Regions from separate parts of the Clostridium gelidum genome, predicted to be linked through region 1. Evidence: riboswitches for the same ligand, from Rfam matches in the RefSeq annotation. Region 1 holds a riboswitch; the other holds the start of a gene.
The links. A riboswitch is a leader RNA that binds a small molecule or an ion and turns the genes downstream of it on or off. The one in region 1 is predicted to bind FMN.
Positions count from the first base shown of each region.

Region 1 (6,124 bases):
GTAGCTCCAACAAATCCATTCAGTGGCTTATTTAAAACTCCAGAAACAACTACGACTGTAATATTATCATTTGATGAAGATAAAATATTTGCTATTTCTAACATATTTGTTACAACTATTACTCTTTTTTTACTTGCTAAAAGAGCTTTTGCTATTAAAATATTTATTGTTGATATATCTAAGAATATAGTTTCTCTATCTTCTATTAATTCTAAAGCTTTTTTTGAGATGATTGATTTTGTTGAAATATCTATTTTTTCTCTTTCTGATATATCATATAGTTGAGATGATTGCCTGACTTGAATTGCTCCTCCATATGTTCTTTTTAAACTTCCATTATGCTCTAATTGCTTTAAATCTTTTCTAATACAGTCTTCTGTTACATTAAATTTTTGGCTTAAATCTTTAACCTTAACTTTGCCTTCTGAATTTAATATATTTAATATCTCATCTAATCTTTCTTCTGTAAACATATTGTTATTCTCCTTCTATTAATTAACTAACTTATAGTTTATATAATTATTAATTGAAAGGCAATAGATTATGTTATTAAATAATACAGAAAAATAACAAACAATATATAATAATAATATCTTATTTATTATTTTTTTAATTGTGCCTTATATATAAAAGGGCTGTTGCAGAATAGAAATCTAATATGTTAAATGGCTTAGTATATGCTAATTAAATTCCATGCTGAGTGTTCTAAAAAAATGTTGTTACTAATAGTAATATTTTTAGCTCTTTTTATTTACTTAATATGGGCTAGTTTTAGTTCTTTAGTAACCCCTAGTTTTAATTGCTCTTTAATCCTATTTCTTTTGTACATATAAATTTTTCTCAAAAGACAAATAAGAAATAATACCAGCTTAATTAATCACTTTTTAAACATATTAACAACATTTTTTTTAAACAGCCACTATAGAAATAAAAATTACTATGCGATGGTGAATAATTAAGTTATTCAAATAATAATTTATAAATTTTGTAAATATAATTTCCAATGTAACAATAAAAAGAAGCTATTGCTTATAATGATTTAAAAAATCATTTTGCAACAGCCCCTTTATACTTAATTTTATTCTAAAAACACTTTTTACTATTACTCTTTTTCAAAATCTGATTTTGGAACTCCACATAATGGACAAACCCATTCTTCAGGTACATCTTCAAATTTAGTTCCGGCTGCAACACCGTTATCTGGATCACCTGCTTCTTCATCATAAATATAACCACATACTGTACAAATGTATTTTTCCATAATATAAATCCTCCTTTAAATTAATGATATTATTAATTTAATATACATATATTGTGAATACTTATTTAATTATTTTTACATAAATAAGTATTCATTTCAACATGGATATAATTAAAGCTCTTCTACAATACTTTTCCCAAATTCTCTGCATCTATTTAATGCATCTTCATCTGGATTCCATAATTCTTTTATTCCTGCATTAATTGTCTTAATTCCAGATTTCTCTAATTCTTCTGTAATTATTTTTACAGACTCTCCGCTCCATCCATAACTACCAAAACCGGCTCCTTTTTTGCCTTTAAATTTAAAGCCTTTAATCATTTCTATTATTGAAGCTGTTGAAGATAAAATACCATTATTTATAGTTGATGACCCAATAAGAACTGTTTTTGATCTAAATATTTCTACTATTGTATCGTTCTTATCACTTTTAGCGGAATTCACAATCTTTACTGTCACATCTTTATTATTGCTTGTTATTCCTTCTGCTATGCATTCTGCCATTCTTCTTGTAGAATCCCACATACTATCGTATACTATTGTAATTTGATTTTCAGCATATTCATTTGCCCATTGTAAATATTTATTTACTATTTGAATTGGATTATCTCTCCATATTATTCCATGACTTGGGCAGATCATATCAATTTGCAGATTAAGACTCAATATTTCTTCAATTTTCTTTAGAACTTGTTTACTAAATGGAGTTAAAATATTTGCATAATATTTTAGTGCTTCTTGATATAATTCTGATTGATCTACTTTATCATTATACATAAATTCAGAAGCATAATGTTGACCAAAACCATCATTACTAAATAATATATTTTCTTCTGATAAATATGTAAACATAGTATCTGGCCAATGAAGCATTGCAGCCTCTATAAAAGTAAGTTTATGCGTTCCAAGATCTAATGTATCTCCAGTTTTTACTTCTACAAAGTTCCAATCCTGATGATAGTATCCTTTTAATATCCTAACACCAGCTTTAGTACAATAAATTGGTGTATTAGGTATCTCTTTCATAAGCTCTACTAAAGCACCACTATGATCAACTTCTGAATGGTTCATAACTATATAATCAATTTTATGTATATCTACTTCTTTTTTTAAATTAGTAATAAATTCATTAGTAAATGGACCCCAAACAGTATCCATAAGTACTGTCTTTTCATCTTTAATTAAATATGAATTATATGAAGAACCCTTATGTGTAGAATATTCATCTCCATGAAACTTTTTTAATTCCCAATCAATTTTCCCAACCCAAGTTACAGTGTCATTTATTTTAAAACTCATATTAAACCTCCTTCACTTTTAATCTATATTAATATAATACCAAAACAAGTATTATTATTCAATAGTTATTATTAATTAGCTATAGCTTTTCTATAATTTCAACTTTATATAATCACTATAACTTTAACTTTATATAATCACTATAATTTATATAAAGATTAAAAACAATACTTAATATTCAATTTTATTTTATAAATTTTAATATATATGTTGCAATTAACAATTAATGCCCTTTATAGATAGTCTGTGACCAATTGTGGATGAAATTCTCACAGGATTTATTAAATTTTAAATGAAGAATCATTTTGTAACATATATAGATACCCACAGCTGAAATTTTACTTATGCTTGGTATTATATTCAACATTTACTATGCTTAGGAGAATATCCAAACAGAGAAATTGGATACATATTTGTAACCACAAGGGTCATAATATGAAGTAGGCATTGAAAATAAGCTGCTGAAGCTTCTTAATGGGAAGTTGTTCCATTATAGTTTGTCCAAATTTTACATTTGGACAAAACTATAATGGGTGCAACCTCCCATTTAGAATGCTTCCAGCGAAATTTTCACAGTCCTACGGAATAAATATGTATTCAATTTCGGCGGATGTAGGCATAAGTATGAGCTCCACTGTGGTTATCTATATTTATAATAATTTATATTTATATATCTTTTAATTTTTCCAAAATAAAGAGAAGGCCGTTTCAAAATAATTTAATCATTTCGAAACAGCCTTCTCTTTATTTTATATATATTATATTGTTTTTGTTTTGTTTTCTGGACTGCCAAAATTTGGTTCTGCTTTGAAAATTGAAACTGATACTCTTTTATATAGTGCATATGTTAATACTGATACTAAAATAGACTTTATTCCATTAAAAGGTAACAATCCCATAATAACATATTTCATTGATTCTGCTGATGACATTTGCATTCCGTAAGCTGGCAATAAGAAATAAACATTTGCGATTATTGCTACTACTTCCATACAAACTGCACCTAAAACCATTCCTAATATTGCACCTTTTTTACTCTTATTTCTGCTATATACAAATGATGCTGGTAATATTAATGCAACTCCAATTATAAAGTTTGCTGTTTCTCCAACTAATCCTGTTTGTGTTCCTTTTACTAATACTATTAGTATATTTTTTATCAGTTCTATAAGAACTCCTGCTAAAGGTCCAAATCCAAATGCACCTAATAATGCTGGCACATCACTTAAGTCAATCTTAAGCCATGCTGGTAAAAATGGTATTGGAAAATCAAAATACATAAGTATAAGTGCTATAGCTGATAATAGAGAAATTTTAACCATTTTGTTTGTGTTTTTATTCATTTTTTTGCCTCCCAAAAGTTATCTTCTTTGGGTAGCTTATTAGGTATTTCATTTTTAATATATTCTTATTTTTAATAAAGTAATCAAAAAAGCCCTGATGTAAAAAAACATCAGGGCACATACTTCAATAAATAAGAATAAAGAAAATCTTAATTCCTAATAGTTACCTTCTTTCATCCAGACTATACTGTCGGCTTTGGAGTTACACCAAATCAGCTTGTTAAAGCTCGCGGGCTATACCGCCGGTAGGGATTCACGCCCTGCCCTGAAGATATATTATATTTTCTTTATTATATAACTTTATTATATAATTTGCAATATATTATTTTTCTAAATCAACCACAATGTCATCAAATAGAATTTCTCCATGTTCAGGATGATCTGCATCTACTGTATGCTTAATTTCAGTTTCGTTTCCATTCTCATCCATAGAAACTCCGCCTCCAGTATTAGATAAGTGCATTTTAGGAGTTACTATAAGCTTAGTAGCCTTTTCATCTAATTTCCCAAAAGTTTTACTCCAATACATTGTATTATCTTTATCATTTCCATGACCTCCATTACCTTCTCCTTTATAAATATTACCCAAGTCATCTTTAATCTCTATTTCTAGATCCATATTGAACCATTTTTTCTTCAACTCATCAGTTACAACCTGTGAATAATTAACTATACATGACATAGAGGTTTTTGTAATACTATCAATATTAGCTTTAGCCCCATCCTTTTCAGTTCCTTTATTTATGATTTGTTTGTCACTCGATATAGCTTTTAGATTAAAATCAAAGTCCCACTTCCCGCTTATTTTCACATCAGAATGATTTTCTTCTGTATCCATTATTTCTCTTATAATTAATTTACAGGACACTTCATCTTTTTCTTCATCTATTGTTCTATTTTCTTGACCAATATAAGTATTCTCTGCTACTTTTTTTGTTTCAGAACTACCAGTCATTCCTCCTCTATATCCTTTTATATTAAAATCCCCTCCTCCACATGTCATTGGATCTTCACCTAAATCTCTATCTGTTTTTATCTCATAGGTATAAGATATTGTTTTTCCATCAAATATTGCATCTTTTATAGTAATTGCAGTTCCATTACTTTCTTTAGTTACATTAATTTCATTTGCATTTTCCTTGTATTTATCATACAAACCAGTTCTACCATTATCTAAAAGTCTAAATATATCTCCAACTATGGGAATTTCTGCTGCATAAGCTGGATTTGTTATTCCAACTGCTCCTATACTTCCAATTACTACACAACATAAAGCTGCTGCAACCAAACTTTTTTTCTTCCATCCATTATTCTTCTTTATTGATTTTTTTAAAGATTTTTTCACATTTGCTTTTTCAAATTCCGAAACATCCATTGTCCCAATCTCACTTTCATCTATATCTACATCATTTAGCAATTCATAAATATCTTTCATATTACACTACCTCCAATTTCACTCTAGCTATTTCTTTACTAAGTTTTTTCTTTCCTCTGTAAATCCTGTTATCAATAGCTGCTCTACTAAGTGCAAATTTTTTAGCTATGTCATCAGACTTGACTCCTAAGAAAAATTTCATAGTAAATATATCTCTATCTAAAGGTTCAAGGGTGTTTATTAATTCTATTAATTCATTTCTATCTTCTGTATTAATAATTTCTTCTTCAACTAATTTATTTGTACTTATCTCTTTATCTTCCAAGGTAACGTCTGAATTCTTAATTTCTTTTCTGTAATAATCAATAGCTTTAAATTTAGCCACTTTATATATCCATTTCTTAAAATCCAGCTCTTCCCCATTAAATTTATTGCTGTTATTCCACACTGAAAGAAATACATCATTTACGCACTCATCAATAATCCCATCCCTTCCAAGTGGTGAAAGTACTTTATATACAGCTGATTTAACTATTCCCAAATAATTATCTACTACAAATTCTAATGCATCTTCTTTCCCTTTTTTTAGCCTACTAATATAATTTTTTTCGGTACACCTCATAAAATTTCTCCAATCTAATATTCTGTAAAAGCTCTTACACTTTATATAACGCAAATAAAAATATTTTCTCTCATATTGTTTTGCTTATGGATATTTAGGCATAATTAAAAAAATAACAAGCCCATATGCCTTATCTTTCATATTTTGAAATTTTTTCCTCATCCCATTTTCCCAAATAAGTTATAAAATAGCAAACTTAATAGCTTTTCTAATATGGTCATGGT
Region 1 covers NZ_AP024849.1:791,347-797,470, reverse strand. The annotation lists gene psyc5s11_RS03815 (DeoR/GlpR family DNA-binding transcription regulator) at 1-473, opposite strand, end outside; gene rd (rubredoxin) at 1,103-1,261, opposite strand; gene psyc5s11_RS03805 (anaerobic nitric oxide reductase flavorubredoxin) at 1,373-2,560, opposite strand; gene psyc5s11_RS03800 (ECF transporter S component) at 3,319-3,903, opposite strand; FMN riboswitch at 4,065-4,180, opposite strand; gene psyc5s11_RS03795 (DUF4179 domain-containing protein) at 4,226-5,338, opposite strand; gene psyc5s11_RS03790 (sigma-70 family RNA polymerase sigma factor) at 5,340-5,900, opposite strand.

Region 2 (6,124 bases), 2.4 Mb from region 1:
GTTGTTGTATCTATATGATCAACAGCTACAGTAAATGCAGTTTCATGATTATCTGTATTTTTTTCAACCATTGGATTTAATCCGAGTCTTATTGCAATTTCCTCTTCTATTGGTGCACATACAAGTCCTCTTGCATACTTAATCATAAAATTAATATTTTCGCCAGTTGCTAGTTCTGCTGGAATTACTAAATCTCCTTCATTTTCTCTCCCCTCATCATCTACAATTATTACCATTTTTCCTTCTTTAATATCTTTTATTGCTTCTTCTACACTACAAAAATTCATAATCCTATCTCCCTACATTAATAATTTATTTTTACATAATACTAATTCAATTCAATATCATAAACATTCCTTAGAACTCTCAGTTAACAAATTGTACTGCTAAATTTGTTATTTTCTTTTCCTATATACCTTAATCTAAAATCCATTCTTCATTAAAAAATCCATTGTAATATTACTAGTTTCTTTAATTTCTTGCTCTTCATTTTTTATATTAATAAATTTTTCTAAATACTTACCTACTAAATCACATTCTAAGTTTACTTTAGAATTAATTTGTTTATCTATAAGAATCGTATTTTCAAGAGTATGCGGTATAACTGAAACCTTAAATACTTCCTCGGAAACTGTAGCAACTGTTAAGCTTATTCCATCTATTCCAATAGAGCCCTTATATATGATGTACTTTAAAACCTCTTTAGGTGCAGAAATTGTAAACCAAGTTCCATCTCTTTCTTCTTTTATTGAAACTATGGTGCCAACTCCATCTATATGTCCGCTAACAATATGTCCACCAAGTCTATCACTAAGTCTTAATGCTCTTTCAAGGTTTAACTTATCACCAACTTTTAAACTACCTAAGTTACTTTTTGCTAAAGTTTCTCCCATTACCTCTGCTTTAAATGAATCTGAACTTTTCTCTCTAATCGTTAGACAAACTCCATTTGTAGCTATACTGTCTCCTATTTTAGCGTCTTCCAAAACTCTGCTACATTTGATTTCCATAACTCCAAAACCATTTCCTATACTAAGTTCTTTAAGGGTTCCAACTTCTTCAATAATTCCAGTAAACATTTTGCCTCCTTATTTTTTTATACTTTGATGCACTTTTTGTTAAAGTTGCTTTTTAAGTTATAATTACTTTATTAACTATGCCTTATATATCCTTCAACTACTAAATCTTCACCAATTTTTCTATAACTCAAATTCTTTAAATTAACTGCATCATCTAATTTAGAAAAACCCATTCCAGCTATACAGCTTTTACTATTTTCTCCACCTAATATTTTAGGAGCTATATAAAAAATTGCTTTATCTACTATATCTTCTTCCAGTGCAGAAAAATTTAATGTTCCTCCACCTTCAATAAGTATAGAATCTACACCTTCTTGCCCTAGGCTTTTTACAAGTTCTTTTAAATTTACTCTATCATTCTTTTTTGAAACTTCTATAACCTTAACTCCTAAGTCTCTTAAAGATTGTTTCTTCTCTTCACTTGAGCTTAATGTAGTTGCAACAATAGTGAGTTTATCATTATTTTTAACTAATTTTGAATCTAGTGGAATCCTAAGATTAGTATCTAAAACAATTCTTATTAATCTCTTTTCATTATTAACTCTGCATGTAAGAAATGGATCATCAGCAATAACTGTGTTAACACCTACCATAATTGAACTCAATCTATTCCTTAAATTTTGTGCATCTTCTCTAGATTCTTTAGAAGTAATCCATTTAGATTCTCCACTATAGGTTGCTATTTTTCCATCTAATGATATAGCACTTTTTAAAACTACAAATGGAATTTTTGATGTAATATATTTTATAAATATCTCATTTAACTTTTTGCATTCTTCTTCTTTAACCCCAACCTCAACTTCAATTCCATGTTCTTTTAATTTTTCAATACTTTTTCCGGAAACTAGTTCATTTGGGTCTAACATTCCTATTACAACTCTTTTGAATTTCTTTTCAATTATTAAATCTACACATGGAGGTGTTTTTCCATAATGGGCACAAGGTTCCAATGTAACATAAATAGTACTACCTTCTACTGGTTCCACTGCATTTTTCACAGCATTTCTTTCCGCATGAGCTTCACCATAACATTCATGGTATCCTTCTCCTATTATTTGACCATTTTTTACTATAACAGCACCTACTAATGGATTAGGATTTACTTTCCCAATTCCCATCGCAGCTAATTCCAGGGCTTTTTCCATATATTTTTCATCCAAGAATTATCATCTCCCTTTCTATACATTTTGCCCATTATAAATTTCTAAATTCAAAAAACTCTAAAGATTTAAAATCTTCAGAGTTTTTATTATAAATGGCAATTATTAATTTTATTTACAATTAAAATTTCAAAGTAATTTGCATGACTTTTGATTCTTTTTTAAAAATACATAAAGTTATGAGTGCTTTATATATATAATAATATATGTTTCAATATATTATCTTACTAAAATCAAAAAGCCCTGAATTTTTCAAAAAAATTCAGGGCACAAATACAAACTAATAAGAATACTTAAAATTTTAATTTTAAATATAATTTATATTAATTATCATCTTCTAACATCCAGACTATAACTGTAGGCTCCGGAATTATACCGGATCTGCTTTTTAAAGCTCGCGGGCTATACCGCCAGTAGGGAATCTCACCCAACCCCGAAGACACTTTATTCAATTTACTATTGTATGGTATCACATGATTATATTTATGTAAAGTATTAGTTAAAAGTTATCATATCAAAATCTTTTTTCTTTTCCTTAACCCATTGAATCATCTTAGGGTCATTCCAGACCTCTAATCCCAAACTAGCATATCTTATAGCTTCTTCTTCACTTCCAAATTTAATCAAATGTGGCACAGAACTTGGAATTGTTTTTTGCTTTACTATATATGGTATTACAAATGAGTTTCTCTTATATGCTCGTCTTAATGCATTTTCTGCTGCCTTAATTTCATTAGTTTTATATAAAAATGCAACTCTACTATAATTTATAGCTGCTGAATTATCTTTTTCATATTTTTCTAATAAATCTTTTAACTCTGGATATCTTTGTTCAGTTAATAGCCAATTTGCGAGTAAACTTCTAATCATTAAGTTATCTTGCTCATTATATTTTAAAATTTCAAGAGCATTTTCTATTGCTGCTTCTTTTTCTCCATTTTCCCACAAATGAACAGCTAAACTGTATTTAGCACCAAAAAGAGGTTCAGCTATTTTTAGTTCAAATATTTGCGGCTCTGCAGTTTCTAAATTATCTATTCTTAATAGATTTTGTGCTGCCTTAACTGCTTTTTCTAAAAGAGCTTTCTTCTCAAGATTATTTAAACTAGAATTCTTTGATAAAATAATATATGCATCTGCACAATCTTCATATATTTTTAGTGCCTCTTTTGCATACTTTGCTTTATTGTTATAATTCTTTTGCTTCCATGCATAATCTAAGATTCTTTCTGCTGCTACAAAATTCTTATGAACAGCAAATTTAAAAGGTTCTTCTTGTTGTTTTTCAATCTTTTCACTTGATTTTGATATATCATCCAATGTGACTGTAACTTCTTGTTTCTCTTCTAATCTATTGTTTATTGAATTTTTTATGTTTTTATCATTATCAAGTATCCATTGTTTATTTTCTTTTGATAAATCTAATAATTTTTGTACTTCTTTTGATTTAGTTGAGCCTGTACTACCACTAACACCAAATGCCTTATATAAATCAGTAGCCTTAATATATGGCTCTTCTTTCGAATCAAATAAATTATTTATAGTTCCTATAGCATGCACTATTCCGGCTGCCCATGAAAGACTTTTTCCCTTTTTTAATTGTTCTTCATTGTTTAAAAATAATGTTTCTGCAGCTCCAATACAAATATTCTTGTATTCATCACTAAGATATTCACTTGAAAAACTTTTTATCTTATCAATTATTTCCTCATATTTGTTAGCTATTACGTTAGATAATTCTTGCATTCTTTTTATAGCTCCTTTATAAAAGTCTTTAATAAATTTGATTTTATCCTATAACAAGTACTATTTACAAGTATATTCATCAAATTTATATTTCTATATCTAAATTATTCATATTTAAATATAAAAAATATCATATATTGTTTTATGAATTCAATCACGATATATTATAGCACATTATTTACAAATATATCTACTTATTAATTTTTATGATTTTATTTGTTTTTCATCACATTTATATTTTATCCACATTGAAATTAAAATTATATACTATATACTTATTTTGATATATATTTATAATTTTCTTCATAAAGATATTAATATAATAATTTTTAATAGGAAATATATATGTTATCAAAAAGTTTATATAATCTATGTGCTTTGCTTTCAACTCCTTACGATAATCTTAATTCAAGTTCTAATAATATTTATGATTTAGATAACTCTTTACTGCAAGAAATATATTTAAAGAAATTATTTGATTTTGAATGGAGTAAAAAACTGAATTCTATATTTAAAAATTTTCAGTTTGACTACAACTATAATATAATAGATCAAAACTTCAAATTTATCAAACTAAAGCTTAATTTTAAAGCCTCTTTCATTATACAGAATTATCCAAACAATATCCCCTCTGCTTGCCTTCATGAATATATTGTTATTTTAGAACATTTACAGGGTAAATATCAAATACAATTCTTACTAGAAAAAGAAGAAAAGCCCGCTTTGTATTACTATGTATTAGAAACAGATTTATCAAATATAGATAATTCTATTTTTTATAAAAGCAGAATTTCAGAAGAAAATAACATTTCTTTAATTGATTCATTATATGAAACCTTTATGACTTCTAATTTCTTTTCTAATAGCAATCATGCCGAAAGAAAAGTTTCTAATTTTAATATAGAAGAAGCTTGTAATTATGCTGAAAGATTCGCATTAAATTATAATCCTAACTACAAATCTTTTGCAGGCATTGGTGGAGATTGTACCAACTTTATGTCTCAAATTCTTCATGCTGGTGGCTTTAAACAAACTCCAACTTGGAAACCTTATACTCATGTTTGGATTAGAGTCCAAGAGTTTTACGCATACCTAACAACACATAAATTAGGCACTAATCTTCCTGATGATAAATCGTTAGATAAAGGTTGCTTAATTCAATTTTATACTCCTGCTATAGGTAGATTTTTTCATAATGGCTTTATTACTTACAAACTTCAAAATAATGATTGTCTTTATTGCTGTCATAGTTATGATAAGCTAAATTATCCACTTAGCCAGATTTATCCACATAGATATCCTAAAATTAGAGCATTAACATTTAACTAAAATAAAAAGATACCTTAGTCTTATTTTAGCCAAGGTATCTTCATATAAATATCTAAAATCTTATTATAATATTTAAGTTAAACAGTTATTTCACTCTTAATTTTTAATGCATCCTTATTATCATTGATAATTGGATTTACATATTCGTCAATGAATTCTGTAACTTGGCTTGGTGATCTACCAACAAACTTAGTAGGATCAATAACACCTAAGATTTCTTCCTTAGTAAGGCCAAATGATTCATCATTTATGATTCTATCTATTAAATCATTATCTAGGCCTTCACCCTTTACTCTTTGAGCTGCTGCCATTGAGTGAACTCTAATACTTTCATGTAACTCTTGTCTATCTTTACCTCTTTTTACAGCTTCCATCATTATATTTTCAGTAGCCATAAATGGTAATTCATTTAATACATGCGCTGCTATTACTTTCTCATATACTACCATGTTTTCAGAAATATTTATGTACAGATTTAATACTCCATCTAATGCTAAAAACCCTTCAGCAACAGATAATCTCTTATTAGCTGAATCATCTAAAGTTCTTTCAAACCATTGAGTTCCTGCAGTAATTGCTGGATTTAATGCATCTACTATTACATATCTTGCCAATGCACTTATTCTTTCACTTCTCATAGGATTTCTCTTATATGCCATAGCTGATGATCCAATTTGATTTTTTTCAAATGGTTCTTCCATTTCCTTCATATTTTGAAGTAATCTTAAATCATTACTGAATTTGTAAGCACTTTGAGCAATTTCTGATAAAGTATTTAAAACTATTGAATCAAGCTTTCTTGGATAAGTT
Region 2 covers NZ_AP024849.1:4,438,481-4,444,604, forward strand. The annotation lists gene psyc5s11_RS20355 (bifunctional 3,4-dihydroxy-2-butanone-4-phosphate synthase/GTP cyclohydrolase II) at 1-287, opposite strand, end outside; gene psyc5s11_RS20360 (riboflavin synthase) at 423-1,079, opposite strand; gene ribD (bifunctional diaminohydroxyphosphoribosylaminopyrimidine deaminase/5-amino-6-(5-phosphoribosylamino)uracil reductase RibD) at 1,151-2,239, opposite strand; FMN riboswitch at 2,568-2,684, opposite strand; gene psyc5s11_RS20370 (DUF6398 domain-containing protein) at 2,735-3,985, opposite strand; gene psyc5s11_RS20375 (amidase domain-containing protein) at 4,331-5,314, shown strand; gene purB (adenylosuccinate lyase) at 5,392-6,124, opposite strand, start outside.
Region 2: it holds a riboswitch for FMN, as region 1 does, so the genes downstream of both, ribD (bifunctional diaminohydroxyphosphoribosylaminopyrimidine deaminase/5-amino-6-(5-phosphoribosylamino)uracil reductase RibD) here and psyc5s11_RS03800 (ECF transporter S component) in region 1, are expected to answer to the same signal.